DNA from 2 places in the Pseudomonas sp. TNT2022 ID642 genome. Region 1 is predicted to be linked to the other one. Evidence: predicted binding sites of a transcription regulator. Region 1 holds the regulator's gene; the other holds the start of a gene.

Region 1 (15,687 bases):
CAAGTGATCGGCAACGATTCGGTGATCACTATCGCTGGTCAGTCGGGCAATTTCGAACTCAACGTGATGCTGCCGATCATCGCGCAGAACCTGTTGAGCAGCATCGAACTGCTGGCCAACTCCAGCCGCCTGCTCGGTGACAAAGCCATCGCCAGCTTCAAGGTCAACGAATCGCGCTTGAAAGAAGCGCTGTCGCGCAATCCGATTCTGGTCACCGCGCTCAACCCGATCATCGGTTACCAGAAAGCCGCCGAAATCGCCAAGCAGGCCTACAAGGAAGGTCGCGCGGTGATCGACGTCGCCCTGGAACATACCGACCTGTCGCGCAGCCAACTGGAAGAGTTGCTCAATCCCGAGAAACTCACCGCCGGCGGCGTGTAAACCCCGCAACCGCTTTGGAGGCTCACCATGGAGCACTGGAAACGCACGATCGAACGGGCCAATCGCTGCTTCATGTTGGGCGAGCTGATCGACGCCCGTGAGGCGTACCTGCAAGCCCTGGCCCTCGCGCAAGTGTTGTTCGAACGCTGGGCAGATGCTGATGAAGCGGTGGCGGCTTGCGTGATCTCCCACCACAACCTGGCGGACTTGCACCTGCGCCTGAATCAGCCGGAGGAAAGCGCCGAATACCTCTGCGCCATCCATCAACGCTTGTTGCAGACCATGCAGGACGAACGTCAGCGCCTGGCCTTGCGTGAAGCGGCGTTGCGCCAGAGCAGCAAGACCTATGTCGAACTGCTGAATTTCATCAGTGAGCACGGCGAATATCCGCGCACCCAGCGCTTATTGCACCCCGACACCGGCAATGCGCGCCGTGCGCCTGCCCCCCATTACCATGGAGTCCATTGAAATGGCTTTTACCTTGCCTGCCTTGCCTTACGCCTACGATGCCCTGGAACCGCATATCGATGCGCAGACCATGGAGATTCACTACACCAAGCATCACCAGACCTACATCAACAACCTCAACGCCGCCGTAGAAGGCACTGAATACGCTGAGTGGCCGGTGGAAAAACTGGTCGCCAGCGTTCAGCAATTGCCGGAAAAGCTCCGTGCGGCGGTGATCAATCAGGGCGGCGGTCACGCCAACCACTCGTTGTTCTGGGAAGTCATGGTGCCCAACGGTGGCGGCAAGCCGGATGGCGCGCTGGCCAAGGCCATCGATGAACATCTGGGTGGTCTCGACAGCTTCAAGGAGGCCTTCACCAAAGCTGCACTGACCCGTTTCGGCAGCGGCTGGGCCTGGCTCAGCGTGACCCCTGAGAAGACGCTGATCGTGGAAAGCAGCGGCAACCAGGACAGTCCGTTGATGAACGGCAATACGCCGATTCTCGGTCTCGACGTCTGGGAGCACGCCTATTATCTGCGCTATCAGAACCGTCGACCGGAATACATCAACGCCTTTTACAACGTGATCAATTGGCCTGAAGTCGCTGCGCGCTATCAGGCCGCACTGGTTTAAGTCTTCTATAAAAACAATCCAAGGCTGACTATGGGCACTGAAACACTGGCGATCGGAAGTGGGCGTATGTTTCGTTACGCAGTGGGATCGCTATTACTGTTGGCGGGCATGACCTTGCTGGTTGCCCACGGACTGGAATGGCTGAACCTTGAGCCGAGGCTGTCGCGGGCATTGCAGGGCGGTGCGATCTGCGCTCTCGGCACGGCGCTTGGCGCCGTCCCGGTGCTGGTGATTCGGCGCATGCCGCAGGCACTCAGCGATACTTTGCTGGGTTTTGGTGCCGGGGTGATGCTGGCGGCGACGGCGTTTTCGCTGATCGTGCCGGGCATCGCTGCCGCCGAAAGCCTCGGCCTGACGCCGTGGGGCGCCAGTGGCCTGATCTGCTTCGGCATCATGCTCGGGGCGTTTGGCCTGTATCTGGTTGATCGCAAGGTGTCGGGTGCGTCCCCGGAAATGCTCGTCGGCACCGTCGAGCATCCGGTGATACCGCCGCGGATCTGGCTGTTCGTGTTCGCCATCATTGCCCATAACATCCCTGAAGGCATGGCCGTCGGCGTTTCTGCTGGCGGTGGCATGCCGGATGCGGACAGTCTGGCCATGGGCATCGCTTTGCAGGATGTGCCGGAGGGCCTGGTGATTGCGCTGGTGTTGGCCGGGGCGGGGATGTCGCGGGTCAAGGCGTTTCTGATCGGCGCGGCGTCAGGTCTGGTCGAGCCGGTGTTTGCGCTGTTGTGCGCGTGGCTGGTCAGTCTGGCGCAGGTGTTGTTGCCGTTAGGTCTGGCACTGGCGGCGGGGGCGATGCTGCTGGTGGTGACCCACGAAGTGATTCCCGAGTCGCGACGCAATGGTCATGACAAACTGGCCAGTCTTGGTCTGTTGATCGGGTTTTGTCTGATGATGGTGATGGATACGGCGTTGGGTTGAAGATCAAAAGATCGCAGCCTGCGGCAGCTCCTACGAGGGGATTGGTGCGACATGGGCTGCGACTTTTTGATTTTGGCTGTCAGCCACCTTCATCGAAGTAGTTGTTGATCAACGCCACCAGCGCATCCAGCGCTTCCTGTTCCTGATGCCCTTCAGTACTCAAATAGATCTTGGTGCCCTTGCCTGCCGCCAGCATCATCATCGCCATGATGCTTTTGCCATCGACCGTTGTCTCTGGCGTACGGCCCACTCTGATCGAGCAGTCCGGAAACTGCCCGGCCACGCCAACGAATTTGGCCGATGCGCGGGCATGCAGGCCCAGCTTGTTGATGATTTCGATTTCCAGAGCAGGCATCGCGGTGTGAATCCTTTAAGTGAGGTCGCGGTGGCGAACCTGGACGTTCTTCAGGGTTTTCTGCAGGGCCTGACCCAGGCGTTCGGTCAGGTAGACGGAGCGGTGATGCCCGCCGGTGCAGCCAATGGCAATGGTGACGTAGGCGCGGTTGCTCGCGGCGAAACGCGGTAGCCATTTGTGCAGGTAAGTGAAGATGTCCTGAAACATTTCTTCGACCTCCGGCTGTGCCGCCAGGTATTCGGCCACCGGCGCATCGAGACCCGATTGCGCACGCAGTTCCGGCTTCCAGTAAGGATTAGGCAGGCAGCGCACATCGAACACCAGATCCGCATCCACCGGCATGCCGCGTTTGAAGCCGAATGACTCGACCAGAAACGCGGTGCCTGGCTCCGGCTGGTTCAGCAGACGCAGCTTGATGGTGTCGCGCAACTGGTACAGGTTCAGATTGGTGGTGTTGATCTTCAGGTCGGCGAGGTCGGCAATCGGGCCGAGCAGGGCGGTTTCATCCTGGATAGCTTCGGCCAGCGAGCGGTTGGCGTTGCTCAGCGGATGGCGACGGCGGGTTTCGGAGAAACGCTTGAGCAGAGTTTCCTCGTCGGCATCCAGATACAGGACATCGCACTGGATGTGCTTGCTGCGCACATCTTCAAGCAGCTCGGGAAAGCGCGACAGGTGGCTCGGCAGGTTGCGCGCATCAATGGACACGGCCACCAGCGGCTGCGCCAGTTCAGTGTGAATCAGCGCACGTTCGGCCAGTTCCGGCAGCAAGCCTGCCGGCAGGTTGTCGATGCAGTAGTAACCGTTGTCCTCAAGGACATCCAGTGCGGTACTTTTACCCGAGCCGGAGCGGCCACTGACGATGATCAAGCGCATGATTAGTGCCCGTTCTGCTCGTCCAGGACAACCTGATACAAGGCTTCGTTGCTCGCAGCGCTGCGCAGTTTATCGCGCACGTCCTTGCGATCGAGCATGCTGGCGATCTGACGCAGCAACTCCAGGTGCGCATCGGTGGCGGCTTCCGGGACCAGCAATACGAACAGCAGGTCAACCGGGGCGCCATCGATGGCGTCGAAATCGATTGGCGCTTCAAGGTGCATCAAGGCGCTGATAGGCGACTGGCAACCCTTGAGACGGCAGTGAGGAATGGCGATGCCGTTACCAAAACCGGTGGAGCCGAGTTTTTCACGGGCAATCAACGCCTCGAAGACATCTTGCATCTCCAGATCCGGCACTTCGCGGGCGATCAGGTTGGCAATTTGTTCGAGGGCTTTCTTTTTACTGCCGCCCGGCACGTTCACGAGGGAACGGCCGGGGGTCAGGATGTTTTCAAGTCGGATCATGGGGTGGGGGGGTTATCGACCGGTAGCGCCCTGAAGGAGGCTCTGGGTCTTTTCCTTATGCTTTTTGAGTTGGCGATCCAGCTTGTCGGTCAGTGAGTCGATCGCAGCATACATATCAGTATCTTCTGCGTTGGCGACCACTTCGCTGCCGGGTATATGCAAGGTGGCTTCGATTTTCTGCTTCAGCTTTTCGACGCACATCGTGACTTGCACGTTGGTGATCTTGTCGAAATGGCGCTCCAGTCGTTGGAGTTTTTCCTCGATATAGGAACGCAGAGGTTGGGTCACTTCCAGTTGGTGTCCACTGATGTTGACTTGCATACAGCTTCTCCTTCGTTGCCAGTGCATAAAGCGGCAGGCTGGATAGCCTGCCACTGGAACGCTGTAACGTGGCTTACATCAACCGCTTGCGTTCGCTCGAAGGCGCGATCCCGAGAGATTCGCGGTACTTGGCGACGGTGCGGCGAGCCACCTGAATGCCTTGTGCCTCCAGTAAACCAGCGATCTTGCTGTCACTCAACGGCTTTTTCTGATTTTCCGCTGCAACCAGTTTTTTGATGATCGCGCGGATCGCTGTGGACGAGCATTCGCCGCCTTCGGAGGTGCTGACGTGGCTGGAGAAAAAGTATTTCAACTCATAAATACCGCGCGGGGTATGCATGAATTTCTGTGTGGTCACCCGTGAAATCGTTGATTCGTGCATGCCGACCGCTTCGGCGATGTCGTGCAGGACCAGCGGCTTCATGGCTTCGTCGCCGTACTCCAGAAAACCGCGTTGATGCTCGACGATCTGGGTGGCTACTTTCATCAGGGTTTCGTTGCGGCTTTGCAGGCTCTTGATGAACCAGCGGGCTTCCTGCAACTGATTGCGCATGAAAGTGTTGTCGGCGCTGGTGTCGGCGCGACGGACGAAACCGGCGTATTGGGCGTTGACGCGCAGGCGCGGCACCGATTCCTGATTCAGCTCGACCAGCCAGCGCTCGTTGTCCTTGCGCACGATCACGTCAGGGACGACGTATTCGGCTTCAGTGGACTCGATCTGAGAGCCCGGACGCGGATTGAGGCTTTGCACCAGTTCGATGACCTGGCGCAGTTCGTCTTCCTTGAGTTTCATGCGCCGCATCAACTGGCTGTAGTCGCGGCTGCCGAGCAGGTCGATGTAATCGGTGACCAGGCGTTTGGCTTCAGCCAGCCAAGGCGTCTTGGCTGGCAACTGGCGTAATTGCAGCAGCAGGCACTCGCCGAGATTGCGCGCGCCGATGCCGGCCGGTTCAAACTGCTGGATGCGGTGCAGGACCGCTTCGATTTCGTCCAGTTCGATGTCCAGTTCCGGGTCGAACGCCTCAAGGATCTCTTCGAGGGTTTCGTCCAGGTAGCCCTGATTGTTGATGCAATCGATCAGGGTCACGGCGATCAGGCGATCGGTGTCGGACATCGGTGCGAGGTTCAGTTGCCACAGCAGGTGGCTTTGCAGGCTCTCGCCGGCGGACGTGCGGGTGGTGAAGTCCCATTCGTCATCGTCGCTGCTGGGCAGGCTGCTGGCGCTGGTCTGGTAAACGTCTTCCCACGCGGTATCGACGGGAAGTTCGTTGGGGATACGCTCGCTCCAGTCACCTTCCTCAAGGTTGTCCACCGTGGGTGCGGTTTCCTGATAGGAGGGTTCCTGGATTTCGATGGGCTTCTGTTCGGCGTTGTCGGCCATGGGGTCGGAATTGTCGAAGTCGTCGCCTTCTTCCTGGCGTTCGAGCATCGGATTGGATTCCAGAGCCTCCTGGATTTCCTGTTGCAGATCCAGGGTCGACAATTGGAGCAGGCGGATGGCCTGTTGCAGCTGCGGTGTCATCGTCAGCTGCTGGCCCATTCTCAAGACTAGCGATGGTTTCATGGCAGGGGCTTAACACCTTATTCGCCGGCGCTATGCGCCATCCACTACAGGGCGCCGGAGCGCCAAACTTAAGCAAATTATATGCCTGAAACTGAAGTGTTTGCCTAGAGCGCTGTAACAATTAAAGCGTATTAATTCCTGCTTGAATCGATACAGCGCCCGGGCGGCGCACCGGGCACTGTTACGCTTACAGGCGGAACTCGTGACCCAGATACACTTCCTTGACCAGATCGTTGGCCAGGATGGTTTCTGCATCGCCTTCAGCGATCAGTTGACCATCGTTGACGATGTAAGCGGTTTCGCAGATGTCCAGCGTCTCGCGGACGTTGTGGTCGGTGATCAATACACCGATACCCTTGGCCTTGAGGTGGTGGATGATCTGCTTGATGTCGCCGACCGAGATCGGGTCGACGCCGGCGAACGGTTCGTCGAGCAGGATGAATTTTGGTGCCGTTGCCAGCGCGCGAGCAATTTCCACTCGGCGGCGTTCACCACCGGACAGGCTCATGCCAAGGTTGTCGCGGATGTGGCTGATGTGGAATTCCTGCAGCAGGCTTTCCAGCTCTTTGCGGCGACCGGCCTTGTCGAGTTCCTGACGGGTCTCGAGGATGGCCATGATGTTGTCAGCCACCGACAGTTTGCGGAAGATCGACGCTTCTTGCGGCAGATAGCCGATGCCGGCCTTTGCACGACCGTGCATCGGCTGGTGGCTGACGTCCAGATCGTCGATCAGTACGCGGCCCTGATCGGCCTGTACCAGGCCGACGATCATGTAGAAGCAAGTGGTCTTGCCGGCACCGTTCGGGCCGAGCAGACCGACGATCTGGCCGCTGTCGATCGACAGGCTGACGTCACGCACGACCTGGCGGCTTTTATAGGCCTTGGCCAGGTGCTGAGCTTTCAGAGTTGCCATTACTGGGTTTTCTCGTCGGTTTTCTTCTTCGGCTGGATCACCATGTCGATGCGCGGACGCGACTCGGTGACCTTGTTGCCGGTAGCGCGACCGGCGCTGGCCAGTTTCTTCACGGTGTCGTAGACGATTTTCTCGCCCTGAGTGACGTTGCCGTCTTTGTCGACGACCTTGGCCTTGTCGATCAGTACGACGCGGTTTTGCTGGGCGTGGTATTGAATCGTCACGCCGTAGCCTTGAACCGGTTTGGTGTCACCCTGGGTTTGCAACTGTTCAAAGTAAGCCAGGTTGCCCACGGAGGTCACTACGTCGATATCGCCATTCGGCGCGCGAGTCATGGTCACCGTGTTGCCTTTAACGATCATCGAACCCTGGGTGATGATTACATCACCTTTATAGGTGGCGATGCCGTTCTTGTCGTCCAGTTGGGCGTCGTCGGCTTGAATGCGGATAGGTTGCTGCTGATCGTTCGGCAGAGCCCAGGCGCTCACGCTTCCCAGTGCTGCGCCCAGACTGAGCAAAATAGGGAGGGTTTTAACGAGCCTCATACTGTCCTCTTACGTTCGATAGCAGGTGTATCCTGCTTTCCTTCAGGTACGCTTTCATTCCAACGCCAGTCGATACACCGCCAGCGCCGTCGATTCTAACGGGTTGCTCGGTCTGCGCATATTCCTGCTGCGGGAACACGGTCATGCGAGTGGAAGTGATCAGGATGTCACGCTTCTTTTCATCGGTGCGCGCAACGCGTACCGAATCGATCAGTTCGACTTCGGTGCCGCCTGAATTCACTTCACCGCGCTCACTGGTCACGTGCCACGGGAATTCTGTTCCGCGATACATGTTCAGGTCGGGTTTGGTCACGAGCGTGACGTCGGTTGCCTTAACGTGCTCGGCTTTCTCGGACGTCATTTCATACTGCACCTTGCCATCCGGCAGGTATTGCAGGGTATGCGTGTTGGTTGCATACCAGTCGATAGGCGTTTCCACCGAGGTGACCGGTGGTTTGTCGAGAAAGCGTTCCGGGCTGATATTCCAGTAGCCGACCGCTGCGAAAATCGCAGCGATGCAGCCGAACAGCAGGAAGTTACGAAATTTTTTGCTGAACATGGCTTGGCTCACAGGTACGCGGCGTTGGCCGCATCGAGGCGGCCCTGGGCGCGCAGGATCAATTCACAGAATTCGCGGGCGGCGCCTTCGCCACCACGGGCGCGGGTAACGCCATGGGCGTGTTCGCGGACGAAGTCGGCAGCGTTGGCCACGGCCATGCCCAGGCCTACGCGGCGAATCACCGGCAGGTCAGGCAGGTCGTCACCGAGATAGGCGACCTGTTCATAGCTTAGGCCCAGTTGCTCGAGAAGACCGTCGAGAACGACCAATTTGTCTTCGCGCCCCTGAAACAGGTGCGGGATGCCGAGGTTTTTCGCGCGACGCTCGACCACCGGGGTCTTGCGACCGCTGATGATAGCGGTCTGCACGCCGGCGTTCATCAGCATCTTGATGCCCTGGCCATCGAGGGTATTGAAGGTCTTGAACTCACTGCCGTCTTCGAGGAAGTACAGGCGCCCGTCGGTAAGGACACCGTCGACGTCGAAAACCGCCAGTTTGACCGCTTTGCCGCGTTGCAGCAGATCGTTGCTCATTACATGACTCCTGCGCGCAGCAGATCGGAGAGGTTGAAGGCGCCGACCGGGCGATCTTCCTCGTCTACGACTACCAATGCGTTGATTCGGTGGTCTTCCATGATTTTCAGGGCTTCGGCGGCCAGCATTTCCGGGCGGGCAGTCTTGCCGTGGGCCGTCATCACCTGGTCGATGGTGGCGCTGCGAATGTCGATGCTGCGGTCCAGCGTACGGCGCAAGTCGCCGTCAGTGAAGATCCCGGCGAGTTTGCCATCGGCTTCAAGGATCACGGTCATGCCCAGACCCTTGCGGGTCATTTCCATCAGCGCATCCTTGAGCAGCGTACCGCGTTGTACTTGCGGCAACTCCTGGCCCGCGTGCATGACGTTTTCCACTTTCAGCAACAGACGACGGCCCAAAGCGCCGCCCGGGTGAGAAAAGGCGAAATCTTCGGCGGTGAAGCCGCGTGCTTCCAGCAGTGCCACGGCCAGCGCGTCACCCATGACCAGTGCCGCGGTGGTCGAGGAAGTCGGCGCCAGGTTCAACGGGCAGGCTTCATGCTCGACGTGAACGTTGAGATTGACCTCGGCAGCCTTGGCCAGTGGCGACTGCGGGTTACCGGTGACGCTGATCAACTGGATACCCAGACGTTTGATCAGCGGCAGCAAGGTGACGATTTCGTTGGTCGAGCCGGAGTTCGACAGGGCAAGGATCACATCATCGCGAGTGATCATGCCCATGTCGCCATGGCTGGCTTCGGCCGGGTGGACAAAAAATGCCGGGGTGCCGGTGCTGGCCAGGGTCGCGGCAATCTTGTTGCCAATGTGCCCGGATTTGCCCATGCCGACCACGACTACACGGCCTTTACTGGCCAGAATCATCTCGCAAGCGCGTACGAAATCGGCGTCGATATGGGGCAACAAGCCTTGTACGGCTTCCACTTCGAGTTGGATGGTGCGTTGTGCCGATTGAATCAGGTCGCTGGATTGGCTCATGTCAGAAATCGTATAGCCCGATGAAAAGGCGGCGATTATAGCGGTTATGTTGCAAAGCCTCACGCTAGTTCGTCGTGCTTTGTCATTCCTCGTTACCAAAACCCGGGAAAAGACCCTGCGCACCTGTCATATCGCCGAACTCAGGCTGGTACAAGCCTTGGGCGCGTAGCCTTTGCAGTGATATAGTTCGCCGCCAGTTCGGCCTGCCCGGGATGTACGTACTTTTCAAGTAAAGACAGGCGTCCGAGTGAGAGGCTGCATCGCAAGGAGTTTAGATGAGTGCCGATAACGCCTACGCGGTCGAGCTGAAGGGAGTCTCCTTCAAGCGCGGTGCGCGCAGCATTTTCAATAACGTCGATATTCGCATACCGCGCGGCAAGGTCACCGGTATCATGGGGCCTTCCGGGTGTGGCAAGACCACGCTGCTGCGATTGATGGGCGCACAATTGCGTCCTGCCAGCGGCGAAGTCTGGGTCAACGGCCAGAATTTGCCTGCGCTTTCGCGCAGCGATCTGTTCGATGCGCGAAAGCACATGGGTGTGCTGTTTCAAAGCGGCGCGCTGTTCACCGATCTCGATGTGTTCGAGAACGTGGCTTTCCCTCTGCGTGTTCATACCGATTTGCCGGAAGAAATGATCCGCGACATCGTCCTGCTCAAGTTGCAGGCGGTCGGTCTGCGCGGTGCCATCGAGTTGATGCCGGATGAGCTGTCCGGTGGCATGAAGCGCCGCGTCGCACTGGCGCGGGCGATTGCGCTCGATCCGCAGATTCTCATGTACGACGAACCGTTCGTCGGGCAGGATCCGATCGCCATGGGTGTGCTGGTCCGTCTGATCCGTCTGCTCAATGATGCGCTGGGGATCACCAGTATCGTGGTGTCCCACGATCTGGCTGAAACCGCGAGCATCGCCGACTACATCTATGTGGTCGGTGATGGTCAGGTGCTGGGGCAGGGTACGCCGGACGAGTTGATGAACTCGGACGAGCCGCGGATCCGTCAGTTCATGACCGGCGATCCCGATGGCCCGGTGCCGTACCATTTTCCAGCGACGGATTACCGCGCAGATCTTCTGGGGAAGCGCTGATGCGCAGAATTTCATTAATAGAACGCGTGCGCCGGTTCGGCGAGGCGGCGATCGACGCCGTCGCGGTGTTCGGTCGTGCAACGCTGTTCCTGTTTCATGCCTTGCTGGGGCGTGGCGGGATCAGCGGCGGTTTCAGTCTGCTGGTCAAACAGTTGCACTCGGTCGGCGTCATGTCGCTGGTGATCATCGTCGTTTCCGGGATTTTCATCGGCATGGTGCTGGCGCTGCAGGGCTTCAGCATCCTGTCGAGCTACGGTTCGGAGCAGGCGGTGGGGCAGATGGTTGCGCTGACCCTGTTGCGTGAGCTGGGGCCGGTGGTGACTGCGCTGTTGTTTGCCGGTCGTGCCGGGTCGGCGCTGACCGCAGAGATCGGCAACATGAAGTCCACCGAACAGCTTTCCAGCCTGGAAATGATCGGCGTCGATCCGCTCAAATACATTATTGCCCCGCGCCTGTGGGCCGGCTTCATTTCCCTGCCGGTGCTGGCGATGATCTTCAGCGTCGTGGGCATCTGGGGTGGTTCGTGGGTGGCTGTCGACTGGCTGGGTGTGTATGAAGGCTCTTATTGGGCGAACATGCAGAACAGCGTGAACTTCACCAGTGACGTGCTCAATGGCGTGATCAAAAGTATTGTTTTCGCCTTTGTAGTGACCTGGATCGCCGTATTCCAAGGCTATGACTGTGAGCCCACTTCCGAGGGGATCAGTCGTGCCACCACCAAGACCGTGGTGTTTGCCTCACTGGCAGTGCTCGGTCTGGACTTTATTCTGACCGCTTTGATGTTTGGAGATTTCTGATGCAAAACCGCACCCTGGAAATCGGTGTCGGCCTGTTCCTGCTGGCAGGGATCCTGGCTTTGTTGCTGCTTGCTTTGCGGGTCAGTGGTCTGTCTCCGACGTCGACCACCGACACCTATAAACTGTATGCCTATTTCGACAATATCGCCGGTTTGACGGTCAGAGCCAAGGTGACCATGGCCGGTGTGACCATCGGCAAGGTCACGGCAATCGATCTGGATCGCGACAGCTTCACCGGTCGGGTAACCCTGCAAGTGGATAAAAAGGTCGACAACCTGCCGACCGACTCCACAGCGTCTATTCTGACCGCTGGTCTGCTGGGCGAGAAGTACATTGGTATCAGCGTAGGCGGGGAAGACAAGCCGCTGAAGGATGGTGGAACCATTCACGACACCCAGTCGTCACTGGTACTGGAAGACCTGATCGGTAAATTCCTGCTCAATACCGTTAGCAAAGACGCCAAATGAGGAGCTTTTGAATGATTTCTACCTTGCGACGTGGCCTGTTGGTGTTGCTCGCGGCATTGCCACTGATGGCTAACGCTGCGCCTGGGCAATCCGCGCATGATCTGGTGCAGGACACAACCACCCGGTTGCTGGCCGATCTGGCTGCCAACAAAGAGAAATACAAGCAGGACCCGACCGACTTCTACACGGCCCTCAACAACATTGTCGGGCCAGTGGTGGATGCCGAAGGCATTTCCAAGAGCATCATGACGGTCAAGTACTCGCGCAAGGCCACGCCAGCGCAGATGCAGACCTTCCAGGAAAACTTTAAAAAAGGCCTGTTCCAGTTCTACGGCAACGCCTTGCTCGAGTACAACAACCAGGGCATTACCGTTGACCCTGCCAAGGACGAATCGGGTGACCGCACTAGCGTCAACATGACCGTCAAGGGTAGCAGCGGCGCAATCTATCCTGTGCAGTACACGCTGGAGAAGATCAACGGCGAGTGGAAACTGCGCAACGTGATCATCAACGGCATCAACATCGGCAAACTGTTCCGTGATCAGTTCGCCGACGCGATGCAGCGCAATGGCAACGATCTGGACAAGACCATCAATGGTTGGGCCGGGGAAGTGGCCAAGGCCAAAGAAGCCACCGAAAAGAACCCCGCGCAATGAATGAGGCCGCAGTTCGTATGAGTGATGTCGACGAGCTTCTGCTTAGCGGAGTGCTGGACTATCGCACCGGCGCAGACCTGCGCAAGCAAGGTCAGGCGTTGATCAAGTCCAGCAAAGCCTCTTCGCTGGTGATCGACTGCTCGGCGGTGAAGAAGTCCAGCAGCGTCGGCTTGTCGTTGCTACTGTGCTTCATGCGCGATGCCAACGCGGCCGGAAAGGCTGTGAGCATCCGCGCGATGCCCGAAGACATGCGCGAAATTGCTCAGGTCAGCGAATTGACCGAACTGTTGGCGCACCCCTGAACCCACATCTATAAAGAAGCCCCCCGTCAGAGTCCTGCCATGCGGGGTTCGCAGGCGCGGGGCTTTTTTGTATGATGTCCGACCCGTGCGCACAGGGCGCCGATTGAGGTTGAGCATGCAGGCCGTAGAAGTGAAGAGCTTCCTTGAAGGAAAGCTGCCCGGAACGTTGGTAGAAGTTGAGGGCGAAGGCTGCAATTTCCAGCTGAACGTGATTAGCGATGAACTGGCGGCGTTGAGCCCGGTGAAGCGTCAGCAGCAGATCTATGCCCATTTGAACCCATGGATCACCGATGGCAGCATCCATGCGGTCACTATGAAATTTTTCAGCAGCGCGGCCTGGGCCGAGCGCACCTGAGCCTAAGGGCGTCGAGATTCTTATGGATAAATTGATTATTACCGGTGGCGCTCGTCTTGATGGCGAGATCCGCATTTCCGGGGCAAAGAACTCTGCCCTGCCGATCCTGGCTGCCACCCTGCTGTGCGATGGCCCGGTGACCGTTGGCAACCTGCCGCACCTGCACGACATCACCACCATGATCGAGCTGTTCGGTCGCATGGGCATTGAGCCGGTGATCGACGAGAAACTCAGCGTCGAAATCGACCCGCGCACCATCAAGACCCTGATCGCGCCGTACGAACTGGTGAAAACCATGCGTGCGTCGATCCTGGTACTGGGCCCGATGGTTGCCCGTTTCGGTGAAGCCGAAGTGGCACTGCCTGGCGGTTGCGCCATCGGTTCGCGTCCGGTCGACCTGCACATCCGTGGCCTCGAAGCCATGGGCGCGGTCATCGACGTCGAAGGCGGCTACATCAAGGCCAAGGCGCCTGAAGGCGGCCTGCGCGGTGCGCACTTCTTCTTCGATACCGTCAGTGTGACCGGTACCGAGAACATCATGATGGCCGCTGCTCTGGCCAAGGGCCGCAGCGTGTTGCAGAACGCCGCCCGTGAACCAGAAGTGGTTGACCTGGCGAACTTCCTCAACGCCATGGGCGCCAAGGTTTCCGGTGCTGGCACCGACACCATCACCATCGATGGCGTCGAGCGTCTGGGTTCGGCTTTCTATAAGGTCATGCCTGACCGTATCGAAACCGGCACCTACCTGGTTGCCGCTGCCGTTACCGGTGGTCGCGTCAAGGTCAAGGACACTGATCCGACCATCCTTGAAGCCGTTCTGGAAAAACTCCGTGAAGCCGGTGCAGAAATCACCTGCGGTGAAGACTGGATCGAGCTGAACATGCACGGCAAGCGTCCGAAAGCAGTCAACGTGCGCACCGCGCCGTACCCTGCATTCCCGACCGACATGCAAGCGCAGTTCATCTCGCTCAACGCCATTGCTGAAGGCACCGGTGCGGTAATCGAGACGATCTTCGAAAACCGTTTCATGCACGTATACGAACTGCACCGCATGGGCGCCAAGATCCAGGTCGAAGGCAACACTGCCATCGTTACCGGTACTGAAGTCCTCAAGGGCGCGCCAGTCATGGCCACCGACCTGCGGGCTTCGGCCAGCCTGGTGATCTCGGCACTGGTTGCCGAAGGCGACACGCTGATCGACCGCATCTACCACATTGACCGTGGTTACGAGTGCATCGAAGAAAAACTGCAGATGCTGGGCGCCAAGATCCGTCGCGTTCCGGGCTGATTGCTGCATTGGGACACAGGGACGTGTCCACTGATTTTAAGAGTCGAGCCGGTTTCCGGCTCGATGTGTGTCCGGCGCCGATTGCGACCGGACATGAGTACCTTGATAAGGACTGACGTTTCCCATGTTGACCATCGCACTGTCCAAGGGCCGCATCCTTGACGACACCCTGCCGCTTCTCGCCGAAGCGGGCATCGTGCCGACCGAGAATCCGGACAAGAGCCGCAAGCTGATCATTCCCACGACGCAGGACGACGTCCGTCTGCTGATCGTGCGTGCCACCGATGTGCCGACTTACGTCGAGCATGGCGCGGCTGACCTCGGCGTTGCCGGTAAAGACGTGTTGATGGAATACACCGGCCAGGGCCTGTACGAGCCGCTGGATCTGCAGATCGCCCAGTGCAAGCTGATGACCGCCGGCAAAATCGGCGCGCCTGAGCCCAAGGGCCGCTTGCGCGTGGCGACCAAGTTCGTCAACGTCGCCAAGCGCTACTACGCCGAGCAGGGCCGTCAGGTCGATATCATCAAGCTCTACGGCTCGATGGAGCTGGCGCCGCTGATCGGTCTGGCCGACAAGATCATCGACGTGGTCGACACCGGCAACACCCTGCGCGCCAACGGCCTGGAACCTCAGGAACTGATCGCCACGATCAGCTCGCGCCTGGTCGTCAATAAAGCTTCGATGAAAATGCAACACGCCCGAATCCAGGCGTTGATCGATACCCTGCGCAACGCAGTGGAATCGCGACACCGCGGCTGATTTACCTGCGCGGCCCCAGGTCGCGCCGTCTATCCGCCTCATAGCCAGAATTCTCAGGTGCCTAAGCGGATCGAATGATAGTTTCGGGCGCCTGAGTTTTTTGCCATTCCTATGAGGCTCTCGCTATGACCGCACCGACTGCAATTCGCCGACTCAACGCTGCTGACCCGGATTTCGCGCATCATCTGGATCATCTGCTGAGCTGGGAAAGTGTGTCTGACGACTCGGTCAATCAGCGCGTGCTGGACATCATCAAGGCTGTGCGCGAGCGCGGTGACGCGGCGCTGGTCGAGTTCACCCAGAAATTCGACGGCCTCGAAGTCGCGTCGATGGCTGACCTGATCCTGCCGCGCGAGCGCCTGGAACTGGCGCTGACCCGCATCACTGTGCCACAGCGCGAAGCACTGGAAAAAGCCGCTGCTCGCGTGCGCAGCTACCACGAAAAACAGAAGCAGGATTCCTGGAGCTACACCGAGGCTGACGGCAC
Region 2 (15,687 bases), on a different contig from region 1:
AGTTGAACGACAGACGCACGTCGATATACGGCAGACCGAAAAAGTGCGGCATCAGCGGGAAGCTGCGCAAGTTACGGTAGCCATAGTTATGACGCTGGTAGGCCCAGATCGAGTCAGTGACCAGATCCCGATACAGCGAAAGCGCCAGCGGTTTGGGCCGGATGCCGATGATCTCGGCCGGGTTCCAGTCGGGCATCACGCCGTACACCGTGCGCTGACCGATCAGAAATGGGTGCGGGCGCATGCCCCGTTCGACTTTGTTCTGAATGCTTTGCAGGCGAGCGAACTGAGTGGCCGCAGACTCAGGCACCGTCGGCAGAATCAGTGGCCGGGCTTGCAGCAGCCAGAGTGTCTCGCCTTCAGCATCGCGGGTGACCGCGAACTCGCAGTCGATCGGCCGATCACCAAACAGGCTGAGCAATTCCTCGAGCAAGGCCACCACCGGTGCGAGCGACGCGGGCGCTGCCACTTCACTGTGCGCCGCCTGCTGCCAGAGCCGTCCACCCATGCCGCCAGTGACTGCGGCGGTGTCATCGCCCTCCGACCAATTCACCACGCGATACGGTGCGCAGGTGTTGGGGTCGTGGGAGAAGGCTACGCCGGAGCGCGCCACATTGCCGAGCATTGGCTGAATCAGAATCTCGTCGGTCAGGTACACGTCGCCGTAACTGGCAATGACCTGTTCGATCGCCGAGACCAGTCCAGCCTCATCGACATTCGGCACCGACAGGAAGGCGCCGGCGAACGACGCCTGCGCACTGTCCTCGCGCCCGCAACTGGAGCGTACGATCCACGGAGCGGCTGGCAGCCGACGCTGGATGTTCTCAACGCAGGCGCGCTGATCCAGTTGCCAGTCCGCCACAGTGAACGCCAGCAACGGCGCAATGTGCGCCGAGGCGAGTCGCCCTTGCAGGCTGGTCAGGGTGCCGGCCTTGGTTGAGAAATGCAGGGCCATCAGCGGTTATCTCAGTTGAGCAACCCAGATGTTGGTCGAGTAAGGGATCTGGATCGACGGCGTCTGCAGGCTTTTCAGGTAGTCGTCGATGGCGGCGATCACTTCATGGAAGCTGGCGCCAGCCTGACGTTCCAGCGTGGCGTGCGAGCGCCAGGCTTCGAGGCATTCTTCGATCGACTGCTGGTGAATCACGCGGGCATCCAGATGCACGACCGGGCCGAACAATTCGCTGGCATCGATCACGGCGGTCTGGTCTTCGCGACGGGTGCCGTAGCCATAACCGGCCACGCGCTCTTTGATGATCGCTTCGATGCGCGCCTGGATCGGATCTTCCAGGTTGCGGTGGTTCCACATGCAGGCGAACCAGCCGCGCGGCTTGAGAATGCGCGCGGTTTCCTTGAGGGCCTGCTGACGGTCGCAGACGTTGAAGGAGCTGCCGAACGTGACCATGTCGAACGCTTGCGCCGACTGGCCGGTGGCTTCACCGGTGCCTTCGTGCCATTTGACGTTTTGCAGTTCTGCGGTGCGCTTGATGCCATTGCCGCGCATCGCATCGTTGGGTTCTACCGCTGTGACATCAAGGCCGCGGGCGGCCAGCATCAGCGTCAAGTGCGCAACACCCGCGCCGACGTCGCAGAACTTGTCGCCTTGCTCGGCACCGGCAATCGACAGCATGGCGTCGATGGCCGCGTCGGCGTAGTCAGGGCGCTTCAAATAGGCATCGGCCAGGGTGGTGTAGTCCCATTCGGTTTTCATAGTCAGTTCCTTCGAAGAATTTTAGGGAGCAAATCATCGGCCAGGCGTTGGCTGGAGCGTTCGCGATCGAACTCAACCAGGCAGTCGGCGGCCAGCGGTTCATCAATGGCCAGGTCGAGCCCGGCAACGTTGTGCAGTTCGCCTGCATCGAAACGGCGATAGATGTCCTTGGGGTCGCGGCGACGCAACTCCTCGACGGGCACCTTCAGATAAATCTCGAAATATTTGGGCAGTTGGGCGCGGTTCCACTCGTGAACCTCGCGAAACAGCGAAATCGTGGCGATCACCACGGTTTGTCCCTGTGCTGCGATCATTTTGCACAGACGAGCGTATTGCAGAGCGAGGGCCAGGCGACCTTCGCGGCCATGGTTCTGTGAGTTGGCAGTGGCTGCGCCGAACACTTCGCGCAATTCATCGCCATCGAGCATGACCACCGATCGTCCTTCCGCACGGAGTCTGGCAACCAATTCACCGGCCAGCGTTGATTTGCCCGCTCCTGAAAGGCCCGTAATCCAGATTACCTGTCCACCCGCATCACATTTCATAGTGTTCTGACTTGTGTTCGATTCGAGTGTATCGGCAGGCTGTTTCCTCGCATGAGGTCAGGCCTGCGTTATTTTAATGTTTGTCCCGCTCGTAAATGTCCCCGAAAGAGTCAATCGACAGCGGGCAATACTTCGATTCGTGCCGGTATTCAATCAGGTCGTGGAACACTTCCTGTGGCAGGGGCAAGTCGCTGTATTGTGCCTGGTAGAACTTGTTGTATATGTAATAGCTGTCTTCTGGTTTCAGCAGGCTGAATCCCAGTGCCATGTCTCTGAGCTCATTGCTGCTTCTGGCAATTGGCAACAGGTTGTCCATTTGCTTTAGCCAGGCGTCGACCGTGAGATTGCTCTCTTCGGTGAAGGGCACATAATAAATCGGCAGCTTGCAGGTGTTGAGCATGAACGAAACGCCACCGGTGGATGCATCGGTGATGACCGTGTCGCATTGTGCGTAGAAAACCGTGCTGCTGGTCCCGGCCTTGTCGATGGTTATCCAGTCATGGGCAGACAGTTGTTCGCACAGATCCTTCACGGTCGGATGGGAAAGTTCGGCCATGTACGGGCGCAAGATGAAGGTTGCGTGGGGAATTTGCGACTTGACTGCATTGATGACGGTCTGCAGGTTTTCATACAGTGTCGCCCCGTTCGGGCAGATACCCACTTGGGTCGGCAGAAGCCCTACGACATAGTCGTCCGAGGTTTTTTTCGAAGGCGGTGATGATTCAAAGATGCCGGGAACCTTCACGGGCAGCGTAGCCACCGGGCTGGTGATGCGCATGTCCGAACGCAAGGCCAGCCCATCGATCAACATTGTTTTCAGGGCCTTTCTGTCGCGACGGTAGGCCTGCAGCCCGGCCGTCATCAAATCAAAACCCGACCGGGAGGAAGAGATGATCGCATCCCAGTAAGAGGTCAGCTCAGCGTAGTAATACTTGTCTTTGGTCGGCATCCCGACATTGCCGTGGCTGATAAAGATGCCAAAATTTGAATGGTCCAGCAGACGCCCGGCGTAGGCATCATTTGAGATGACAACCTGCGATTTCAGACTCGCAATGAAGTCATTGCCAACCTGCTTTACCGGGTAGTCGAGGACGGCTTCGACTTCCTCTCGGCTTGAGCCGGTGCGATCAGTATTGAGGACGACACAGTTATATTTTTCTCGAAGCGAGTTGAGCGCCGGGATCAGATACTCGAGATATGTTTTGCCACCGTCCGCTACGTTGCTGAGCAAATAAACTGTTTTCATGATGAAGTTTTGCTTTTTTAGTTGTTTAAATAAGGCCAATGTCAAACGGAGTAATAACGTTGGGCAAGGGCTTTTTAGTTGTCTGGATTTAAACTAATGACCAGATACACGCACCCAGGCCAGATTCGGCTTGGGTTATCAATACGCTGGTTGATTGAGCAGTTTTGCCCGGTGAACAGTCGAAATATTGTCCATGATGTCCCGCCTCCATTTTCACGCTGAAAAATGCTCGATGTCTTGACGATAGACGGATATGTAGAAAAAAGAGCGCCGTCGTTATATCACATGTCGGTCAATGGCCAGCAGCGCTTGGAGGTTATTTTCGCAGCAGTCCGTTGCGCGTAGCGCTGTCGTTTTCATTGTGTTGCCGGGCGATACTGCAAAGCCTCCGCCAAGTGTTCGCGCGTGATGTCTTTTTCCTGGCTCAAATCGGCCAACGTCCTGGCGACCTTGAGCAACCTGTGCGCCGAGCGCAGTGACAGGGTCAGCCGTTCACAGGCTGATTCCAGCCAGGTCTCATCGGCTGTGGATAACTTGCAGTGGCGACGCAGGCCTGGCAGATCAAGAAACGCGTTGGCACATCCCTGGCGTTTCTGTTGTCGCTCGCGGGCCTCGGCTACCAGCGAGGCCGCACTGGCGCTGTCTTCTCCTGGCTTTACCGCAGGATTCAGCGCTGTCGCCTCTCGCGCTACCGTCAGATGTAAGTCGATCCGGTCCAACAGGGGCCCCGACAACTTGTTGCGATAGCGTTGGACCATGTCCGGCGTACACGAGCATTTGCCGCTGGGCTCGCCAAGATATCCACAGGGGCACGGGTTCATTGCTGCAACCAACTGAAAGCGCGCTGGAAAACGCACGCGATCCTTGGCCCGGGCGATGACGATATGCCCGGACTCCAAAGGCTCGCGCAGGACCTCCAGGACCTTGCGATCAAACTCCGGCAGTTCGTCGAGAAACAATACACCGTGATGGGCCAGGGTGATTTCGCCGGGTTGCGGTTTTGAGCTGCCACCGACCAGTGCCGGCCCGGATGCCGAATGGTGCGGTTGCCGGAAGGGACGCTGCGGCCAATGGGTCAGTGGCGCGCCACTGGCAACTGACTGAATCGCCGCGACCTCCAGCGCTTCACTTTCGGTCAGCGGCGGCAACAGTCCCGGTAATCGGCTGGCCAACAAGGTCTTCCCCGTTCCCGGAGGCCCGCTGAACAACAGGTTATGCGCCCCCGCAGCAGCAATCAGCAACGCTCGTTTCGCCGCCAGTTGTCCCTGCACTTCATTCAAGTCCGGATAGGGCTTGCTGGCATGCATCAACCCGTCAGATACATAGGGCTCAACCGGCGTATGCCCGTTGAAATGCGCCACCGCCTCCAGCAAATGATCCACAGCAATCACCTTCAACCCCGAAGCCAGGCACGCCTCCTCGGCATTCGCCCGCGGCACCACTAAGGCACGGCCGGCCTTGCGCGCTGCCAGTGCAGCCGGCAACACGCCGCGCACCGCTCGTACGGCGCCGGACAACGCCAACTCACCCAGACATTCCACATCATCCAGCGTCAGACACGGCACCTGCACACTCGCCGACAGAATCCCCAAGGCAATCGCCAGATCAAACCGCCCACCGTCCTTGGGCAGATCTGCCGGGGCCAGATTCAAGGTGATCCGCCGCGCCGGAAACTGCAGCCCGGAATTGATGATCGCACTGCGCACGCGATCCTTGCTCTCCTTTACCGCCGCCTCGGGCAGCCCGACCATGGTCAGCGACGGCAGACCGTTGGCCAGATGAACTTCGACGGTGACAGCGGGGGCTTCCACGCCAATCTGGGCGCGGCTGTGGACGATGGAGAGGGACATGGTCGTTCCTTGAGCTGAATCGGGAGCCGCTTCCTGCGGGTTTTTGAAGGGTAGTCGGGGGAGGGGATGTTGGTAGGTGGGTTCTATGAGCGAATTTTCACCGGATGTTGCAGGAGACAATAACCTGCAGGCATAAAAAACCGCCTGTCAGGCGGTTATTTTGGCGGTACTCAGGTTCCACCACCGGCGAGCCAGCCATCGGGCTCCATTTCCTTGCCATAGGTCGCGGCCACTTTCAGAAAATGCCGCTGACTGGCTGAAACTCTGTCCGGCAAACCGAGTGTCTCGGTACCTGGTTTGGAAACCCGTGCCGGTTGGGTTTTCTGCTTCTTCTGCTTCATAAACACCTCACGTGCCGGGATGCTTGATTCGATCTTATTGGTCGTCCAATGGAAAGACAAGGCGGCCGGTTGTATCAAAATAAAATCCCAGCGTTTGATAGTAAGGGATGGCGCCTGAGTCTGGCTCTTGTACTTCGATTTGCGTGCACCCCAGCTTCCGGGCGTAGAATTCTGTTGTCAGCAATGCCATCGGAGCGATCCAGCCCCGCAAGGTATTTGTCTTGCAGGTGTGTCCCTGCAAAAGGACGATTTTTATGCAGATCGTGCTTCTTCGCGGCGTTGCGTAGCACAGTCCGCACAGTTCTTCTTCGTACCAGAACGCCAAGTCCAGCCCTTTTGCATCTTTGGTCTTCCAGTCCAACACAGCGTCCCATGGATACCCAACGGGGCCGGTCCACTGGTGGAATGCGTTGATTGCTACTGGAGTAATCGGATCGATCCTGAGTGATAGAGCATCAACTCCAGCCGCCAGGGCTTCTGGGTCCATGGACATTGTTTGATGTGCGAGTTTTCGGGATTCAGATTTGAGTGTCTGATTTCGAAGTTCGGTACCTTTGCCTTTTCTTCGCATCGTCTTGTTCTGTGGGATCAATCTGCAGACGATATCGAAGGCATTGATGCTTACGTAATCAGACGTAGGGGACGGTCCTTGTAGGACAGTGCTTGCGTTAGTGAAGGACGTTGGAGATGGCCAGTTCAGATTGTGAGAGGGCGGAGAGGCAATACTTTATACCGGCATGGATGAGGGTTTTGCGCTGCTCTCGATCGTAAATGAGCTTTGACTCCTGAGCGGTACTGAAGGATCCTCACGCTCGAGGACTGCAACTGCGCATTCGTCGGGACTGGGCACCAGTAAAAGCTCCCCCGCATTTTTGGCAGCAGAGAAAGCGGGTTTCTCTGAAGTAATGACGACGGGCTAGCCTGTCGGATTCTGAACCCAAGGCCGTAAAGTCGGGAGCTAAAGAATCGCTGCGACTACTCCTCCGAACACAAAAAAAGGCGTCCTATGGACGCCTTTTTTATTTTTCACTCAGGCCTTCTACCGGCCAGCGCGCCGCTTGGCTCAAGCGCTGGCCCACATGTAACAGCAACTTCAATAAATCGCCGTTGGTTGGCTGACATATCCCCAGCCAAACGGAGTGCTTCGAGGTGCAAATCAACAATCTGAAATAGCTTTTCCTTCCTCTTCTTATCCTTCACAGATACCTCCATCTTGATGGGCGTATTTCGTTTGCCAATGTAATGACATGCGTAAGGGCTGCGTAACTGGGCGCAGACGCTGATGTTTGTAGGGCCATGCCCTAATAGGTGTAGGACGCCGGCGAAAGGGGTGTGAAGGTCTTGTATCCAGGAGTCGGATGCTCCAGTTTGGTCACTCAACGCAGCCTCTGGAGGCGAAAAATGGACCGCAATGGTATGCGCCCGATTCATCCGGGCGAGGTTCTGAGTAAGTAATTCATGGAGCCGTTGGGCATGACTGTCATGGATCTGGCCATGCCCACGAACTGGCCCGAAAGTGAGATCGAAAAGCTTGTGAAATGCCAGCTCAGGATCTGCGCCGATCTGGCAATCAGCCTTGCCACTCATCTCAACACTAAGCCTGAGTTCTGGATGAATCTTCAGTCGACTTACGATTTGCGCAGGGCCCAGCTTCGGCATGCGGGTTTATAGCGATTGCAGCATCCGCGAAGCTCTTTTCCACCATGGCCCCGTCATTGGGCGCTTGGTCTGTTCCCGTTCCACCATCATCTGTGGCACATCCTGCAACCGTATCCACGGCTGATTATTCCAATGCAACAAACTCAACGTCATGTCCGGCCAGTTGAGCAAGCTGAGGTGTGGACGTTCGCTTGTGGTGGGGTGTTGGGCGTCGCGCAGGGTGGGGATGACCTGGTGGGTGAGCCATTCGCGTAGCGCTCGGTATTCGGGGCAGTAGTGGTAGACGAGGAGGGCGTAGATGCCGGATTCGCTGATCAGAAGGGTGTTTTCGATTTGGTTGTGGATGAGGGTTTTACGGGTTTGGTGTTGGTCGGGGTCGAGTTTTCGCAGCATGCGTTCGTTGAGGTAGATGTGCAGCATGCGGCTCAGGTCTCGGGCGCAGAACCAGGGTTGGTTCTGGATGAGAAGGGCGTGGAGGGGGAGTTTGTGGCGGGTGAAGATGCTAGGTGTCAGGTAGTTTTCGTCCATGGTTCAGTTCTCGAATTCAAGTGAAGAAAACTGCTTCTGTTCGTCGCCAAACGAAAAGGGTGGCAGCTATGCGCGGGTTGGCGAACCGGTGAATTCGAAACCGGCAGACCCTGAGGTCTCCCACGCAAAGCTGCCATAACTCGTTGAGAGAAAAAACCTCTCTGTGAATTTAGTTGCATTGCGTCAAATTCGATCCAAGTCGCCAAACCCGGTGCTGAACATTCAGCATCGGGTGAGCTTAGAAACTTGGGCTTTTCGGCGCAATCGGACGGCGGTGGTGCAGGTTGTAGGAGGTTGCCGGGATGGTTGAAGGACTGAGGATCAAAAGATCGCAGCCTTCGGCAGCTCCTACAGGGGGATGCGTTATTCGGCTGGCGGTGTCAGCTTGGCTTCCATCTCGGCGACTTTGGCTTCGAGGCTTTCGAGGCGAGCGCGAGTTCGGGCCAGAACGACCATCTGACTATCAAACTCTTCACGGCTCACCAAATCGAGTTTGCTGAAGGCACTTTGCAGCAGCATCTTGAACTGGCTTTCGATTTCGGCTTTTGGCAGCGGGGTGTCGCCGCTGAACAGGCGGGAGGCGGTGCCGCTCAGGGCGTCGAGGAAGTCTTTGGGCGCGAGCATGGTGGATGTCCTGGAAACAATGGCCGGCAGTGTATCACGCAGTGTCTATAGTCAATCTCGTGGTCAGGGATGCACGCTTTTCGCGCAGGCGGACGGACGGCGACGCACCGTTGTTGTGCGTATCCGGATGGCGTTTTGCACGAGATGGCTTGCGGCAGCGGCCAAGGGATTGAAATCAGGGGATTTTGGCGAGATGGCAAGGTTTCTGCTTAGTCACCTTCGACCCATGCACTGATGCAGTCGCTGTGACGAATGCAGTGCGGCAGACGGAGCGGGGAGTTTCGTTAGCAGCGGTTAGCTGGCGTCAGTCGGGCAGGTAAGGCCGACGATGCGTTACAAAGCCAGGCACTGCGCTTAGACTTGAGTCGGGTTTGTTTTCCTGGGGCAAGTCCACCAATTCGGGAGAGAGTTTCATGAAGCTAGTCACTGCCATCATCAAGCCGTTCAAGTTGGACGACGTGCGCGAGTCGCTGTCCGAAATCGGCGTGCAGGGCATTACCGTTACTGAAGTCAAAGGCTTCGGCCGGCAGAAGGGTCACACCGAGCTGTATCGCGGCGCGGAATATGTGGTCGATTTTCTGCCCAAGGTGAAAATCGACGTGGCCATCGACGACAAGGATCTGGATCGGGTTATCGAGGCGATAACCAAGGCGGCCAACACCGGCAAGATCGGTGACGGCAAGATCTTCGTGGTCAATCTGGAACAGGCGATCCGCATCCGTACCGGCGAAACCGATACCGACGCGATCTAACGCCGCCACAAACCCCAACGCCCCAGGAGAAAACAATATGACTCTGCGTAAATTCGCAGGGCTAGGAGCCCTGTTGTCCATCGTAATGCCAAGCCTTGCAATGGCGGCAGACGAAGTGGCGGCCCCAGTCCTCAATTCCGGCGACACTGCCTGGATGCTCACCTCGACGGCACTCGTGCTGTTCATGACCATCCCGGGCCTGGCGCTGTTCTACGGCGGCATGGTTCGCTCGAAAAACATTCTTTCCGTGATGATGCAGTGCTTCGCCATTACCGGTCTGATCAGCATCCTGTGGGTCATTTATGGCTACAGCATTGCGTTCGACACCACCGGCATGGAGCAGGGCGTCGTCAACTTCAACTCGTTCTTCGGCGGCATGGGCAAGGCGTTCCTCGCCGGTGTCACGCCTTCGAGCCTGACCGGCCCAGCGGCGCTGTTCCCTGAGGCGGTGTTCATCACCTTCCAGATGACCTTCGCGATCATCACTCCGGCGCTGATCGTCGGTGCGTTCGCCGAGCGGATGAAGTTCTCCGCGATGCTGATCTTCATGGCTATCTGGTTCACCCTGGTTTATGCACCGATCGCGCACATGGTCTGGTCCGGCAACGGCGGCCTGATGTGGGACTGGGGCGTACTCGACTTCGCGGGCGGCACCGTGGTGCACATCAACGCCGGTGTCGCCGGTCTGATTGCCTGCCTGGTGTTGGGCAAGCGTAAAGGCTTCCCGACCACCCCGATGGCTCCGCACAATCTGGGTTACACCCTGATGGGCGCGGCGATGCTGTGGGTCGGCTGGTTCGGCTTCAACGCCGGTTCCGCTGCGGCGGCCAACGGCACCGCCGGTATGGCGATGCTGGTCACTCAGATTGCTACCGCTGCTGCGGCACTGGGCTGGATGTTTGCCGAGTGGGTCACCCACGGCAAGCCAAGCGCACTGGGTATCGCATCGGGTGTGGTTGCCGGTCTGGTAGCGATTACTCCAGCTGCCGGCACCGTAGGCCCGATGGGCGCACTGGTGATCGGTCTGGCTGCAGGCGTGGTGTGCTTCTTCTGCGCCACCACCCTGAAACGCAAACTCGGTTATGACGATTCCCTGGACGCGTTCGGCGTACACGGTATCGGCGGTATCCTCGGCGCGATCCTCACCGGTGTGTTCGCTGCGCCGGCGCTGGGTGGCTTCGGCACCGTTACCGATATCGGTGCGCAAGTCTGGATTCAGGTTAAAGGCGTGGGCTTCACGGTGATCTACACCGCGATCGTCACCTTCATCATCCTCAAGGTCCTCGACGCCGTCATGGGTCTGCGTGTGACCGAGGAAGAAGAGTCGGTTGGCCTCGATCTGGCACAACACAACGAACGCGGCTACAACCTGTAAGTACGCGCATTAAAAAACTTGCCCGGTTCGCCGGGCATTTTTTTGTCTGGAATTTGTCGCAGAGAGAACAGCTGAAAGGATTTTTCGTACGGCTTTGGTCGTGTTTACGACGAGCGTTTTTCTGCGGCCAATGGCTTACATCATTGCAGGAATATTAGGGCCTTTGTTTTTTCCCAGAGCGCGCTAGAATGCGCCCCGAACGTGCGGAGAACTGTATGTGGCAACAGACTCTGATAACCCTGCGGGCACGGCCCCGGGGCTTTCATCTGGTAACGGACGAGTTGATCAAAGGCCTGCCTGAACTCAGGGAGTGCCGGGTCGGTCTGTTGCATTTGTGGCTGCAGCATACCTCGGCGTCGTTGACCATCAACGAGAACGCCGATCCGGCGGTACGTCGCGACTTCGAACGATTTTTCAATCGTCTGATCCCACAAGGAACAGACGGCTATGAGCATAACGACGAAGGCCTGGACGACCTCCCGGCGCACTTCAAGGCCAGCGTGCTTGGCTGCCAGATCAGTCTGCCGGTTTCGGCAGGTCGCCTGGCACTGGGGACCTGGCAAGGCGTTTATCTGGGCGAGCACCGTGATCATGGCGGTGCTCGAAAAGTCCTCGCCACCTTGCACGGTGAAGGGGCATAAACCGTTGGTCACCAATGGTTACTGATTTTTTAACGGCAACTTTCGACAGTTGCCAAAGCTGGTCTATAACTAATCTGCTTTTCGCAAGTCATGAGGTAGAACATGAGCGACGATGATCTGGAAAACGACGACCTCGAAGTAGGCGACGAAGACGAGGCCGAGGAAGGCCTGGAAGCAGCAGCGGAAGACGTTGCTGACGACGATGGCGGTGACGATACGCCGGCCCCGGCTGCCAAAGGCAAAGCCAAGGCTGCGGTGTCGGTAGACGAGTTGCCGAGCATTGAAGCCAAGAACAAGGAGCGCGACGCCCTGGCCAAGGCCATGGAAGAGTTCCTGTCGCGCGGCGGAAAAGTGCAGGAAGTGGAGGCCAATGTGGTCGCCGATCCGCCGAAGAAGCCGGACAACAAGTACGGCAGCCGCCCTATCTGAGGCGTGCCGCTGGCTTGCTGAAAAGGCCCGCCGTCGCTGCGGGCTTTTTCATGGGTGATGAAAAGATCAAAAGATCGCAGCCTTCGGCAGCTCCTACATTGGAATGCGTTTCCCTGTAGGAGCTGCCGAAGGCTGCGATCTTTTCAGCGGTTCCAGCGTGCGAGAACGGCTGGCAAATCGCTCAGGCTACGAATCTCGGCATCCGGCAGGCGATCCGCCTCCCAGACCTTGCCTGCCGGGTTAAACCAGATCGCCCGCAACCCGGCCTGCTGCGCCCCGGCAATGTCATCGCCCGGATGATCGCCGATATGTACGGCGGTTTCGGCCGTGGCGCCACCGCGCTGCAAGGCTTCGTGGAACAACCGGGCATCCGGTTTGGCGATGCCGATGTCTTCCGCACACAAGGCAAACTTGAAGTAGTCCGCCAGGCCCAATCGACGCACATCGGCATTGCCATTGGTGACCACCCCAAGCGCATAGTGATTGGCGAGAACCTCCAGCACTGGCTCGACTTCAGGGAACACTTCGATCTGATGCCGCGCATGCAGAAACACTTCAAAGCCCTTGTCTGCCAGGTCGGTTGCTTCTCCATGGGCGTACCCAGCGTCTTCCATCGCATGAAACAACACCCGCCGACGTAGCGCGCTGATGCGGTGTTTCAGCCCCGGTTCGTTAGCCAGTACACGCTCACGAATCGCCCATAAATGCTCCACCGGCACCGCGCCCAGATTTGGCGCATGTTCGCTCAGCCATTCGCGCAATACCGCTTCGGCGCTGACGATTACCGGGGCGGTGTCCCAGAGGGTGTCGTCGAGGTCGAAGGTGATCAACTGGATGCTCATGAATCATCGCCTTTCATGCGTTTGGCCCGTGGATGGGCGCTGTCGTAGACCGCCGCCAGGTGCTGGAAGTCCAGATGGGTATAGATCTGCGTGGTCTTGATGTCGGAGTGGCCGAGCAATTCCTGCACCGCGCGCAGGTCTTGCGAGGATTCCAGCAAGTGGCTGGCGAAGGAGTGCCGCAACATATGCGGGTGCAGGTTCTGCCCCAACTCGCGCTCGCCGGCCAGTTTGACTCGTACCTGGATCGCTCGCGGGCCGAGGCGCCGGCCTTGCTGGCTGACGAACACGGCGTCATCAGCCGGGTTGGTCATGGCCCGCAGAGGCAGCCATTGTTCGATCGCTTCGCGGGCCTTTCTGCCCACCGGCAGCAAACGGGTTTTGCTGCCCTTGCCGAGCACTTGCACCATGCCATCGGCCAGATCAAGTTGATCAAGATTGAGCCCGGTCAATTCGGAAAGACGCAGGCCGGAGGAATAGAACAACTCCAGAATCGCCTGATCGCGCCGCGCGAGAAAATCATCCTCGACTGCTCCTTCAAGCAATTGCAGTGCACGGTCGGTATCCAGGGTTTTCGGCAGGCGACGCTCGCCTTTCGGCGGTGCCAGACCGGTCGCCGGATCATGGTCGCAGAGGCCTTCGCGATTCAGATAGTGATAAAGCCCGCGCACTGCCGACAGCAGTCGGGCGAGGCTGCGCGAGGATTGACCTTGCGCATGCAGGCGAGCGATCAGGCTGCGCAGGCGCTGAATATCCAGCGCTGCCCAGCTGCCGATGTTCTGTTTGACGCACCAGCCAAGGACTTTGTCGAGGTCGCGGCGGTAGGCTGACAGCGTGTGCGGCGACACCTGTCGCTCACTGCGCAGGTGTTCGCAGTAAGCGTCCAGTTGCCGTTCCATGCTCAGCGTACCGAGCGCAGGGAGCTGTTGACCCGTGGCAGCACGCGGCCCATGACTTCGGCGATGTAGCTCAAGAACAGCGTGCCGACCGAACTCTTGTAGTGCTGCGGATCACGGCTGGCGATTGCCAGAATGCCGTGGATGCCTTGATGGCTGACCGCGACCACGGCGGTGGAGCCGATCTGTTTGCGCTGTTCTTCGCCGAAGAGGAAGTCCAGTTCGTGCTCGCGCAGGGTGCCGCTGACGCTTTTGCCTTCGGTGAGCAAGCCGCCGATGGCGACTTGGGCGTCAGCGTGGGTCACCCAACGGCCGACTGGCGCCGGATTGTCGCCAAGCAGGATCAGGCTGACAAAAGGCACCTGGAAGTCCTGACGCAGACTGTCTTCGACGCTGATCACCACGTCTTCCAGGCTGCTGGCGTCCATCAGGGACAGGATCAAGCGACGAGTCTTGTCGAACAGGCGATCGTTGTCGCGGGCGACGTCCATCAAATGCGAGAGGCGGTGACGCATCTCGATGTTGCGGTCGCGCAGGATAGTCATCTGCCGCTCGACCAGCGAAACGGTGTCACCGCGCTGGTGAGGAATGCGCAAGGCGGGCAGCAGTTCTTCGTGCTCGACGAAGAAGTCCGGATGCGCCTCGAGGTATGCGGCAACCGCTGCCGCCTCCAGGCTCTCGGACGCTGATTCGTCGGACTGTCGGGCGGGTACCTGAGGCTTATCGGTCATGATTTCTGCTCACTCAAAGACGTACTTGTCCTTCATATACACGCACTGCCGGACCGGTCATCAGCACCGGTTGGCCAGGGCCTGCCCACTCAATGGACAGACGCCCGCCGGGCAGGTCGATCAATAGCGGCGAATCCATCCACCCCTGGCTGATCGCAGCGACAGCCGCTGCACACGCGCCGGTGCCGCAGGCCTGGGTTTCCCCGGCACCGCGTTCCCACACGCGCAACTGCGCGCGGTTGCGGTCGATGACCTGGAGAAAACCGACATTGACCCGCGCCGGGAAGCGCGGATGGTGCTCGATTTTCGGCCCCAGTTCATGCACCGGTGCGCTGTTGATGTCCTGCACGCGCAATACCGCGTGCGGGTTGCCCATCGACACGGCGGCCAGTTCGACCGTGGTGCCGTCGACTTCCAGCTGATAGCTGCTGGCCTGTGCAGGCGCGTCGAACGGAATGTCCGCCGGCACCAGACGCGGAGCACCCATGTTCACGCCGATCTGGCCGTCGTTACGCACGTCCAGTTCGATGATGCCGCCCTTGGTCTCGACGCGGATCTGCCGTTTGGCGGTCAGACGCTTGTCGAGCACGAAACGGGCGAAGCAGCGCGCACCGTTGCCGCACTGCTCAACTTCGGATCCGTCGGAGTTGAAAATCCGATAACGGAAATCCACGTCCGGGTTGCTCGGCGCTTCGACGATCAGCAGTTGGTCGAAACCGATGCCGGTGTGCCGATCGCCCCATTGCTTGGCGTGCTTTGGCTGAATATGCGCGTGCTGGCTGACCAGGTCGAGAACCATGAAGTCATTGCCCAAGCCGTGCATTTTGGTAAAACGCAGCAGCATGGGTTACTCCGGCAGCAGGCTTTCGCCGGCAAACAGCTCGGCCACGGTTTCGCGGCGGCGCACTTCAAAAACCTGGTCACCGTCTACCAACACTTCGGCCGCACGGCCACGGGTGTTGTAGTTGGAACTCATTACAAAACCGTAGGCACCGGCCGAATGCACGGCCAGCAGATCGCCTTCGGCCAGGGCCAATTCACGGTCCTTGGCGAGGAAGTCACCGGTTTCGCAGATCGGGCCGACGATGTCGTATTTACGCGCAGCGGTGTCACGCGGTTTGACCGCGGTAACGTCCATCCACGCCTGATACAGCGCCGGGCGGATCAGGTCGTTCATCGCCGCGTCGACGATGGCGAAGTCTTTGTGCTCGGTGTGCTTGAGGTACTCGACCTGAGTCAGCAGCACGCCGGCGTTGGCAACGATGAAACGGCCCGGCTCGAACACCAACGCCAGATCACGACCGTTGAGACGCTCGCGCACGGCTTTGATGTAGTCGGCAGCCAATGGCGGCTCTTCATCGCGATAACGCACGCCCAAACCACCACCAAGATCGATGTGGCGCAGGTGAATGCCGCAGTCGCCGAGGCGATCGACCAGATCCAGCAGGCGATCAAGTGCGTCGAGGAATGGCGGCAGCGTGGTCAGTTGCGAACCGATGTGGCAGTCAACGCCCACTACT

The links. Region 1 encodes sigma-54, which starts transcription at its own class of promoters, with help from an activator protein. Its sites were predicted from a motif close to ANTGGCATNNANNTTGCTNT; they were not measured.
Positions count from the first base shown of each region.
Region 2: a site for sigma-54 is predicted at 8,697-8,716, ahead of glnK (P-II family nitrogen regulator). Genes of this name have one in related genera too.

Region 1 is NZ_JAMDGW010000001.1:66,728-82,414, forward strand. It holds gene M5G26_RS00270 (class II fumarate hydratase) at 1-381, shown strand, start outside; gene M5G26_RS00275 (hypothetical protein) at 409-849, shown strand; gene M5G26_RS00280 (superoxide dismutase) at 851-1,462, shown strand; gene M5G26_RS00285 (ZIP family metal transporter) at 1,493-2,386, shown strand; gene M5G26_RS00290 (HPr family phosphocarrier protein) at 2,466-2,741, opposite strand; gene rapZ (RNase adapter RapZ) at 2,757-3,614, opposite strand; gene ptsN (PTS IIA-like nitrogen regulatory protein PtsN) at 3,617-4,081, opposite strand; gene hpf (ribosome hibernation-promoting factor, HPF/YfiA family) at 4,094-4,402, opposite strand; gene M5G26_RS00310 (RNA polymerase factor sigma-54) at 4,476-5,966, opposite strand; gene lptB (LPS export ABC transporter ATP-binding protein) at 6,154-6,879, opposite strand; gene lptA (lipopolysaccharide transport periplasmic protein LptA) at 6,879-7,424, opposite strand; gene lptC (LPS export ABC transporter periplasmic protein LptC) at 7,411-7,983, opposite strand; gene M5G26_RS00330 (KdsC family phosphatase) at 7,992-8,516, opposite strand; gene M5G26_RS00335 (KpsF/GutQ family sugar-phosphate isomerase) at 8,516-9,490, opposite strand; gene M5G26_RS00340 (ATP-binding cassette domain-containing protein) at 9,766-10,575, shown strand; gene mlaE (lipid asymmetry maintenance ABC transporter permease subunit MlaE) at 10,575-11,372, shown strand; gene mlaD (outer membrane lipid asymmetry maintenance protein MlaD) at 11,372-11,839, shown strand; gene M5G26_RS00355 (MlaC/ttg2D family ABC transporter substrate-binding protein) at 11,851-12,495, shown strand; gene M5G26_RS00360 (STAS domain-containing protein) at 12,492-12,797, shown strand; gene M5G26_RS00365 (BolA family protein) at 12,913-13,152, shown strand; gene murA (UDP-N-acetylglucosamine 1-carboxyvinyltransferase) at 13,175-14,440, shown strand; gene hisG (ATP phosphoribosyltransferase) at 14,565-15,200, shown strand; gene hisD (histidinol dehydrogenase) at 15,326-15,687, shown strand, end outside.
Region 2 is NZ_JAMDGW010000019.1:429,189-444,875, reverse strand. It holds gene M5G26_RS20285 (PEP-utilizing enzyme) at 1-955, opposite strand, end outside; gene M5G26_RS20280 (class I SAM-dependent methyltransferase) at 962-1,711, opposite strand; gene M5G26_RS20275 (adenylyl-sulfate kinase) at 1,714-2,256, opposite strand; gene M5G26_RS20270 (hypothetical protein) at 2,330-3,502, opposite strand; gene M5G26_RS20265 (YifB family Mg chelatase-like AAA ATPase) at 3,859-5,352, opposite strand; gene M5G26_RS20260 (hypothetical protein) at 5,523-5,693, opposite strand; gene M5G26_RS20255 (N-acetyltransferase) at 5,728-6,180, opposite strand; gene M5G26_RS20250 (HigA family addiction module antitoxin) at 7,152-7,364, shown strand; gene M5G26_RS20245 (BRO-N domain-containing protein) at 7,359-7,880, opposite strand; gene M5G26_RS20240 (accessory factor UbiK family protein) at 8,244-8,504, opposite strand; gene glnK (P-II family nitrogen regulator) at 8,918-9,256, shown strand; gene M5G26_RS20230 (ammonium transporter) at 9,294-10,631, shown strand; gene M5G26_RS20225 (secondary thiamine-phosphate synthase enzyme YjbQ) at 10,847-11,272, shown strand; gene sutA (transcriptional regulator SutA) at 11,375-11,701, shown strand; gene M5G26_RS20215 (HAD family hydrolase) at 11,845-12,543, opposite strand; gene xerC (tyrosine recombinase XerC) at 12,540-13,439, opposite strand; gene M5G26_RS20205 (DUF484 family protein) at 13,442-14,167, opposite strand; gene dapF (diaminopimelate epimerase) at 14,181-15,011, opposite strand; gene lysA (diaminopimelate decarboxylase) at 15,015-15,687, opposite strand, start outside.